DNA from 3 places in the Streptomyces sp. 3214.6 genome. Region 2 is predicted to be linked to each of the others. Evidence: predicted binding sites of a transcription regulator. Region 2 holds the regulator's gene; each other region holds the start of a gene.
What was found. Region 2 encodes HrcA, which represses chaperone genes, less so after heat shock. Its sites were predicted from a motif close to TTNGCACTCNGNNNNNCNGAGTGCNAA; they were not measured.

Region 1: a site for HrcA is predicted at 1,728-1,754, ahead of groL (chaperonin GroEL). Genes of this name have one in related genera too.
Region 3: a site for HrcA is predicted at 1,509-1,535, ahead of groES (co-chaperone GroES). Genes of this name have one in related genera too.

Annotation. Positions count from the first base shown of each region.
Region 1 covers NZ_LT670819.1:5,447,408-5,450,681, forward strand. Annotated here, with positions in the region: gene thrC (threonine synthase) at 1-551, shown strand, start outside; gene B5557_RS24670 (MoaD/ThiS family protein) at 662-937, shown strand; gene B5557_RS24675 (cold-shock protein) at 1,401-1,607, shown strand; gene groL (chaperonin GroEL) at 1,916-3,274, shown strand, end outside.
Region 2 covers NZ_LT670819.1:6,590,006-6,593,279, forward strand. Annotated here, with positions in the region: gene B5557_RS29760 (DUF3097 domain-containing protein) at 1-283, opposite strand, end outside; gene B5557_RS29765 (MBL fold metallo-hydrolase) at 317-1,033, opposite strand; gene hrcA (heat-inducible transcriptional repressor HrcA) at 1,193-2,209, shown strand; gene dnaJ (molecular chaperone DnaJ) at 2,210-3,274, shown strand, end outside.
Region 3 covers NZ_LT670819.1:3,950,873-3,954,146, forward strand. Annotated here, with positions in the region: gene groL (chaperonin GroEL) at 1-943, opposite strand, end outside; gene groES (co-chaperone GroES) at 1,054-1,362, opposite strand; gene B5557_RS17505 (polysaccharide deacetylase family protein) at 1,610-2,419, opposite strand; gene B5557_RS17510 (polysaccharide deacetylase family protein) at 2,416-3,274, opposite strand, start outside.

The sequences.
Region 1 (3,274 bases), 1.1 Mb from region 2:
GGTGGCGTCTGCCGGACCAGCTGGTCGTGCCGATCGCCTCCGGTTCCCAGCTCACGAAGATCGACAAGGGTCTGCAGGAGCTGATCAAGCTCGGCCTCGTCGAGGACAGGCCGTACAAGATCTTCGGTGCGCAGGCGGAGGGGTGCAGCCCGGTGTCCGTCGCGTACAAGGCGGGGCACGACGTGGTCCGGCCGCAGAAGCCGAACACCATCGCCAAGTCGCTGGCGATCGGCAACCCGGCGGACGGTCCCTACGTCCTCGACATCGCCCGGCGGACGGGCGGGGCGGTGGAGGACGTCGACGACGAGCAGATCGTCGACGCGATCCGGCTGCTCGCCCGGACCGAGGGGATCTTCGCGGAGACCGCCGGCGGGGTGACCGTCGGGGTGACGCGGAAGCTGATCGAGAACGGCATCCTCGACCCGACCCTGACGACGGTCGTCCTGAACACCGGCGACGGCCTCAAGACGTTGGACGCGGTGGCCGGCACAGGACTCACCGCGACGATTCGCCCGAACTTGGAGTCGTTCCGGGAAGCTGGGCTCGTCTAAGCCATTGTCGTCTGCGGGCCGGTGGGGGCTGGTCGCGCCCACGCGGCGGTAGCCGCAAATCCAACACAGCCCCGCGCCCCTACGCCCGTCATCTGACCGGAGGTTTCATCGTGAGTGTCAACGTCCGCATCCCCACCATCCTGCGTACCTACACCGGTGGCGCGGCCGAGGTGAAGGCCGAGGGCTCGACCCTCGGCGAGGTCATCGCGGACCTGGAGAAGAACCACACCGGGATCGCCGCTCGGGTTCTGGACGACCAGGGCAAGCTGCGGCGGTTCGTCAACGTGTACGTGAACGATGACGACGTCCGCTTCGAGCAGGGTCTGGAGACGGCGACCCCGGACGGCGCCGGCGTCTCGATCATCCCGGCCGTCGCCGGTGGCTGACCGGGCGGCTGACCGCTGGTCAGTACCCGCCGGTAGTAACCGTCGGTAACAGCGATTACCGAGCGTTCATCGAATTGCCCTCTCCGCGATAGAAGCGGAGGGGGCAATTCAGTGTGGTTGAGCGCGGTACAGTTGGGGAACCGGGTCCCGATCAATGGAACCGGAGCCTTTTATTTCTGCCCAGTACCCGATGAGAAGCAGCCAAAGTGCGTGTCTCATTCGCGGCTTTTGTGGCTTTTACGGGGCCCGACTTGCCCTGTATTCTGGCGAATTCTCGCCACATTCCGGATCCCGCGCGTCCAGATTTCTCGTCCGACTGACCTGTTGCAGACGGCAGTTGGACAGATACATTCAGCCGCGGTCGACGCGTTCCGGCGCACGCCCCCAACCAATGGGGGGTGAGGTCTGACCCGGATCCGCGAAGTGTGGATCTGTGCAAGGGCCAGTAATAGGGGAGTTAGGCATGGCTCAGGGCACCGTCAAGTGGTTCAACGCGGAGAAGGGGTACGGCTTCATCGCGGTCGACGGTGGTGCGGATGTTTTCGTCCACTACAGCGCGATTCAGATGGACGGCTACCGCACCCTGGAAGAGGGTCAGCGGGTCGATTTCGAGATCTCGCAGGGCCAGAAGGGGCCGCAGGCGGACATGGTCCGTCTCGCGACCGGCTGAAGCACGCGCCGACTGACAGCGTCGTTCTTCTGTACGTCAGTACGTCATCGAAGGGCTCGTACCTCCTGGGGGTGCGAGCCCTTCGGTCGTGTCCGGAGGGGTCCCAGTCTCGGGGAGGCGCTTGCACTCTCATGGGTCGAGTGCTAATCATTGGCGTTAGCACTCTGAAGGTGAGAGTGACAACGAGGACCGGGTCGGTGAGGCCCGCAGGCCAGGTGGGGCAAGGAACCACGAGGCCGGCGAGCCGTCCGTCGCGGGCGCCAGCGCGGTCCGGAGCAATCCACCCCAGTCCGGGAGGACCACTTCACATGGCCAAGATCATCGCGTTCGACGAGGAGGCACGGCGCGGCCTCGAGCGCGGCATGAACCAGCTCGCGGACGCCGTGAAGGTGACGCTCGGCCCCAAGGGCCGCAACGTCGTCCTCGAGAAGAAGTGGGGCGCCCCCACGATCACCAACGATGGTGTCTCCATCGCCAAGGAGATCGAGCTCGAGGACCCGTACGAGAAGATCGGCGCCGAGCTGGTCAAGGAAGTCGCCAAGAAGACGGACGACGTCGCCGGTGACGGTACGACCACGGCGACCGTTCTCGCCCAGGCCCTGGTCAAGGAGGGCCTGCGCAACGTAGCCGCCGGCGCCAACCCGATGGCCCTCAAGCGTGGCATCGAGAAGGCCGTCGAGGCCGTCTCCGGCGCCCTGCTGGAGCAGGCGAAGGATGTCGAGACCAAGGAGCAGATCGCTTCCACGGCCTCCATCTCCGCCGCCGACACCCAGATCGGCGAGCTCATCGCCGAGGCGATGGACAAGGTCGGCAAGGAAGGCGTCATCACCGTCGAGGAGTCCCAGACCTTCGGTCTGGAGCTTGAGCTCACCGAGGGTATGCGCTTCGACAAGGGCTACATCTCGGCGTACTTCGCCACCGACATGGAGCGTATGGAGGCCGTCCTCGACGACCCGTACATCCTGATCGCGAACTCCAAGATCGCGAACGTCAAGGACCTGCTCCCGCTCCTGGAGAAGGTCATGCAGTCGGGCAAGCCGCTGCTGATCATCGCCGAGGACGTCGAGGGCGAGGCCCTGTCGACCCTGGTCGTCAACAAGATCCGCGGCACCTTCAAGTCCGTCGCGGTCAAGGCCCCGGGCTTCGGCGACCGCCGCAAGGCGATGCTGAACGACATCGCCATCCTCACCGGTGGCGAGGTCATCTCCGAGGAGGTCGGTCTCAAGCTCGAGAACACCTCCCTGGACCTCCTGGGCAAGGCCCGCAAGGTCGTCATCACCAAGGACGAGACGACCATCGTCGACGGCTCCGGTTCCTCGGACCAGGTCGCCGGTCGGGTCAACCAGATCCGCGCCGAGATCGAGAACAGCGACTCGGACTACGACCGCGAGAAGCTGCAGGAGCGCCTGGCGAAGCTCGCCGGCGGTGTCGCGGTCATCAAGGCCGGCGCCGCGACCGAGGTGGAGCTCAAGGAGCGCAAGCACCGCATCGAGGACGCCGTCCGCAACGCGAAGGCCGCCGTCGAGGAGGGCATCGTCGCCGGTGGTGGCGTGGCGCTCATCCAGGCGTCCGCCGTCTTCGAGAAGCTGGAGCTCGAGGGTGACGAGGCGACCGGCGCCAACGCCGTGCGCATCGCGCTGGAGGCCCCGCTCAAGCAGATCGCCGTC
Region 2 (3,274 bases):
CCGAACCGGAGGCGGTACGGGTGGGACGTACGGGCCCGGCGGACGGCGGTCTCACGAGGGTCACCACCCGGCCCTCCAGCAGGAAGCCGCGCGGCTCCAGCGGGAACACCCGGTGCTTGCCGAAGCGGTCCTCCAGGGTGACCGTTCCCGCCTCGCAGCGGATCACCGCGCCGCAGAACCCGGTGCCGGGCTCCTCCACCACCAGGCCGGGCTCCGCCGGGACCTCGGGGACGGGCTTCGGCTTCTTCCAGGGAGGGGTCAGGTCGGCGGAGTACTGGCGCATTCGGATGACGATAGGAGAAGCCGCGAGACGGGTTTACGGCGACACGCCGAACCGGGCCGCCAGCGCGTCCCGCTGCGCCCTCACGAACGCCGCATCCACCACCGCCCCGTGACCGGGCACATACAGCGCGTCCTCGCCGCCCAGCCGCAGCAGCCGGTCGAGGGCATCGGGCCAGCGGGAGGGGACGGCGTCCGGCCCGGCCTGCGGCTCGCCGGACTCCTCGACCAGGTCGCCGCAGAAGACGACCTCTGGTTCGCCGGGGACGACGACCGCCAGGTCGTGCGCGGTGTGGCCGGGGCCGACGTTCGCCAGCAGCACCTGCCGGCCGCCGCCCAGGTCGAGCGTCCACTCGCCGGAGACGAGGTGCCGGGGCCGGACGAGCGCGTCCGAGGCCTCCGCGGCCGCCGACTCGTCCAAACCGTTGCGTACCGCGTCCGCCCGCAGCTCCTCGCCCGGCACGGTGTCCACGCCCACCGCCCCGAAGACCTCCGCGCCCGCGAACGCCGCCGCGCCGAAGACATGGTCGAAGTGGGGGTGGGTGAGCGCGAGATGGGTCACACGTTGGCCGGTCAGCTCCTCGGCCTGCGCCCGCAGCCGCACCCCCTCCGCGAGAGTCGACCCCGCGTCGATCACCAGCGCCGCGCCCGCCCCCACGACCAGCCCCGCCGTGCAGTCCCAGCCCGGCAGCCGGCACCGCCCGACCCCGGCCGCGACCCGCTCCCACCCGAGCTCTTCCCAAGTCACCGTCATACCGCGACGCTAGCCCTACGACGCTGCACCGGGGCCGACCTTGCCCTCGGTGTACCCCACAGCCGTACACTGGGCCGGGGAACGCTGGCACTCGGATGTGAAGAGTGCCAGACGAGGCGCCCAGGGGACTGGGGGACGACTGCTGGAGGTGTGCGCGGAATGCTGAGTGAACGCAGGCTCCAGGTGCTGCGCGCCATCGTCCAGGACTATGTCGGCACCGAGGAGCCCGTGGGGTCGAAGGCGCTCACCGAGCGGCACAGCCTCGGCGTGTCCCCGGCGACGATCCGCAACGACATGGCCGCCCTGGAGGACGAGGGGTACATCGCCCAGCCGCACACCAGTGCGGGGCGCATCCCCACGGACAAGGGCTACCGGCTGTTCGTCGACAAGCTGGCCGGTGTCAAGCCGATGACCGGTCCGGAGCGGCGGGCCATCCAGAACTTCCTCGACGGCGCCGTCGATCTCGACGACGTCGTGGCGCGGACCGTGCGGCTGCTGGCGCAGCTCACCCGGCAGGTCGCCGTCGTGCAGTACCCGTCCCTGACCCGTTCGACCGTGCGGCACGTGGAGCTTCTCTCGCTCGCGCCCGCGCGTCTGATGCTCGTGCTGATCACGGACACCGGGCGGGTCGAGCAGCGGCTGGTGGACTGCCCGGCGCCTTTCGGGGAGACCTCGCTGGCGGATCTACGCGCGCGGCTCAACAGCAAGGTCGCGGGCCGTCGGTTCTCCGACGTGCCGCGTCTGGTGGAGGACCTGCCGGACGCCTTCGAGGCCGAGGACCGCGGTACGGTCACGACGGTGCTCTCCACCCTCCTGGAGACGCTCGTCGAGGAGAACGAGGAGCGGCTGATGATCGGCGGCACCGCCAATCTCACCCGCTTCGGACATGACTTTCCCCTCACCATCCGGCCGGTCCTGGAGGCCTTGGAGGAGCAGGTCGTGCTCCTCAAGCTCCTTGGCGAGGCCGGGGATTCGGGCATGACCGTACGCATCGGTCACGAGAACGCCTACGAGGGACTCAACTCCACTTCGGTGGTGTCGGTCGGCTACGGTTCGGGCGGCGAGGCAGTCGCCAAACTCGGCGTGGTCGGACCGACCCGCATGGATTACCCGGGAACGATGGGAGCGGTACGAGCGGTGGCACGGTACGTCGGACAGATCCTGGCGGAGTCGTAAGTGGCCACGGACTACTACGCCGTCCTCGGCGTGCGCCGCGATGCGTCGCAGGAAGAGATCAAGAAGGCCTTCCGGCGGCTCGCACGCGAGCTGCACCCGGACGTCAACCCGGATCCGAAGACCCAGGAGCGGTTCAAGGAGATCAACGCCGCCTACGAGGTGTTGTCGGACCCGCAGAAGAAGCAGGTCTACGACCTCGGCGGCGACCCGCTGTCCCAGTCGGGCGGCGGTGGCGCGGGCGGCTTCGGCGCCGGTGGCTTCGGGAACTTCTCCGACATCATGGACGCGTTCTTCGGCACGGCGTCCCAGCGGGGCCCGAGGTCGCGGACGCGGCGCGGTCAGGACGCGATGATCCGGCTGGAGGTGGACCTGGAAGAGGCTGCCTTCGGCACGACGAAGGACATCCAGGTCGACACGGCGATCGTCTGCGCCACCTGCAGCGGTGAGGGCGCGGCGCCGGGGACCACCGCCCAGACATGTGACATGTGTCGCGGTCGCGGTGAGGTGTCGCAGGTGACGCGGTCCTTCCTGGGCCAGGTCATGACGTCCCGGCCCTGCCCGCAGTGCCAGGGCTTCGGCACCGTGGTCCCCACTCCCTGCCCGGAGTGCGCGGGCGACGGCCGCGTGCGGTCCCGTCGCACGCTGACGGTCAAGATCCCGGCCGGTGTCGACAACGGCACCCGGATCCAGCTCGCGGGCGAGGGCGAGGTCGGCCCCGGCGGCGGTCCCGCCGGCGACCTGTACGTCGAGATCCACGAGCTGCCGCACAACATGTTCCAGCGGCGCGGCGACGACCTGCACTGCACGGTGACACTCCCGATGACGGCGGCGGCCCTCGGCACGAAGGTGCCGCTGGAGACGCTGGACGGCCTGGAGGAGGTCGACATCCGGCCCGGCACCCAGTCCGGGCAGTCGATCCCGCTGCACGGCCGGGGCGTCACGCATCTGCGGGGCGGCGGGCGCGGCGATCTGATCGTCCACGTCGAGGTGCAGACGCCGACGAAGCTGGATCCCGAGCAGGAGCGGCTGCTGCGCGAGCTGGCCAAGCTGCGCGGCGAGGAGCGG
Region 3 (3,274 bases), 2.6 Mb from region 2:
CGATGCCGACCTGGTCGAGCTTGAGGCCGACCTCCTCGGAGATGACGGTGGCGCCGGTGAGGACGGCCATGTCCTGCAGCATCGCCTTACGACGGTCACCGAAGCCGGGGGCCTTCACGGCGACCGCGTTGAACGTGCCGCGGATCTTGTTGACGACGAGGGTGGAGAGCGCCTCGCCCTCCAGGTCCTCGGCGATGATCAGCAGCGGCTTGGAGGAGTTGGTCTGGATGACCTTCTCCAGGAGCGGCAGCAGGTCGGCGATGGAGGAGATCTTGCCCTGGTTGATGAGGATGTAGGGGTCCTCCAGGACGGCTTCCATGCGCTCCTGGTCCGTCACGAAGTACGGCGACAGGTAGCCCTTGTCGAAGGCCATGCCCTCGGTGAAGTCCAGCTCCAGACCGAAGGTGTTGGACTCCTCGACGGTGATGACGCCGTCCTTGCCGACCTTGTCCATCGCCTCGGCGATGAGCTCGCCGACCTGCGTGTCCTGGGCGGACAGGGCGGCGACGGCGGCGATGTCGGACTTCTCGTCGATCGGCCGGGCGGTGGCCAGCAGGTCCTCGGAGATCGCCTTGACGGCGGCGTCGATGCCCTTCTTCAGGGCGGCCGGGGAAGCGCCGGCAGCGACGTTCTTCAGGCCCTCGCGGACGAGCGCCTGGGCCAGCACGGTGGCGGTGGTGGTGCCGTCGCCCGCGATGTCGTTGGTCTTGGTCGCCACCTCCTTCACCAGCTGCGCGCCGAGGTTCTCGTACGGGTCGTCGAGCTCGACCTCACGGGCGATCGTGACACCGTCGTTGGTGATGGTGGGGGCGCCGAACTTCTTGTCGATGACGACGTTGCGGCCCTTGGGGCCGATCGTCACCTTGACCGTGTCGGCAAGCTTGTTGACGCCGCGCTCGAGGGCGCGACGGGCGTCCTCGTCGAACTTCAGGATCTTCGCCATGGGAGCGGTTCAGCCCTCTCGGAAAACGTGGGGAACGAACTGCGCCCCCAGCGCCCGGCTTCACAAAGTCGCGGGGGCCAGGGGCGCAGTTCACTGCAAAACTGGGTGAATTACTTCTCGATGATCGCGAGCACGTCGCGAGCCGAGAGGACGAGGTACTCCTCGCCGTTGTACTTCACCTCGGTGCCGCCGTACTTGCTGTACAGGACGACGTCGCCAACCTTGACGTCGAGCGGCAGGCGCTCGCCGTTCTCGAAGCGGCCCGGACCCACGGCGAGGACAGCGCCCTCCTGGGGCTTCTCCTTCGCGGTGTCCGGGATGACCAGGCCAGAGGCGGTGGTCTGCTCGGCGTCGAGCGGCTGGACCACGATGCGGTCCTCGAGCGGCTTGATGGCAACCTTGGAGCTGGTGGTCGTCACGATCCGACCTCCCCCTTCGGAGATCTCACGGGGTTAACTGTCTGAGGTGGCGACCAGGTGGATCCGTCGTCGCGGGTGCCGGACCTGCCCGTCGCTGTGTTGGCACTCTCCAGTGGTGAGTGCCAGAGCTGAGACTATGACTGCGATTAGCACTCGGTCAAGCCGAGTGCCAATCGCGTTTGGTGGCTGTCGTCCCCGGGCCCCCCGCCTCGACGGAGACAGGCCCGCCCGGCACCGCGAAGAACGCTCACACGTAGTCCTCCAACCGCCCCACCGTCAGGCCCTCTTCCTGCACCCGGCGCAGCAGCCGCACCGTGCGTTGCCTCATGCTCGGGCCCGTCGTCTCGTCGGGGTCCACGGCGATGATGTCGCCGGGGCGCAGGCGGGGGGAGCCATGGGCGTAGGCGAGGTCGGCGGGGCCCATGGAGACGCGCCAGAGGACGATCGCCGTGATGCCGCAGTCGGCGGCGGCGCGGCGGGTGGTGGTGTCGTAGGCGCCGTAGGGCGGGCGGAAGAGGCGGGGGCGAAGTCCGAAGCGGGCGCGGAGCTTGTCCTGCTGTCCGCAGATCTCGGCGCGCTGGCCGGCGTAGGGCAGGCCGCGCAGGGCCGGGTGGTCCAGGGTGTGGTTCTGGATGTTCGCCCCGACGGAGCGGAGGCGGGCGAAGTGGCCGTAGCCGGGGCCGACCACACTGTCCGTCAGGAACATGCTGACCGGGAGGCGCAGTTCGCGGACCATGTCGACGAAGCGGGGGTCGCGTTCGGCGCCGTCGTCGTAGGTGAGGAAGACGACCTTGTCGGTGGTCGGAACGTGGTCGACGACCGGCGGGAGGCCGGCGCCGGGGCTGCCCGCGAGGGGGCGGCCGGCCGGGTGGGACGGGGCGGGGGCCAGCGGGGAGATCAGACCCCAACGGCGGTACGGGTCCTGGGCGGCCGGGCCGGGTGGGCGGACCCCGGCGGCGGCCTTCCTGCCCAGCCGTTCGATCGGGTCGACGGACTGGGCGCAGCCGGTGAGCAGGGCGAGCACCAGGACGCCCGCGGTCAGGGACCGGAGACTCACAGGTAGTCCTCCAGCCGTGCGACCGCGTACCCCTTCTCCGTGATCTTGTCGAGGAACCGGCGGATCATGTCGGGCATCGTGCCCTTCCAGTCGTCGCGACCGCGGAAATGGCTCAGGACGATGTCGCCGGGGTGGATGTCCTGGTCCCACTCGCGGTACTCCCAGTGGTCGACGAAGACCTCCTCGTCCCAGATGGGGGCGTATCTGATGCCGCACGACTTGGCGGCGCGCAGGGTGTCCTGGTTGTAGTTGCCGTAGGGCGGGCGGAACAGGGTGGGGCGTTTGCCGTACTGGCGCTCCATCACGTCCTGCATGCCGCAGATCTCGCGCTTCTGCTGCCGGTACGACAGCCCCGGCAGGTACGGGTGGTGGAGCGTGTGGTTGTTCAGTACGACCCCGGTGGCCTGCATCTTCTTGAAGTAGGCGTAGTCGTCCTTGATCAGGTAGTCGCTGAGGAAGGCGGTGTACGGGATCTTCAGGTCGCTCATCATGCGCAGGAACGCCGGGTCCTTCTCGGAGCCGTCGTCGATGGTGAGGAAGACGACCCTGTCGCTGGTCGGGATCGTGGTGAAGACCGGGGGGAGGCCGAGCTTCTCCTGGTCGTCCACCTCGAAGCCCTCGCGGGCCGTGATCTCCGGCTTGTGCGCGGGCGGCGCCGGGGGCGTCAGCGGGACCTTCTTCAGGCCCCAGCGCTTCGCCGCGGCGACCCGGGCCTGCTGGGCGGCGCGGAGCCGGGAGGCGTACGCGTGCAGGGCGCGGGCCGGGGGGGCCGCGGGGGGCACCGCCCGGTCCGGCTGCTGGCCCGGCGCGGGGCGGATCCCCTTGCCCGCCCCACCGGTCCCCGCGCCGCCTCCC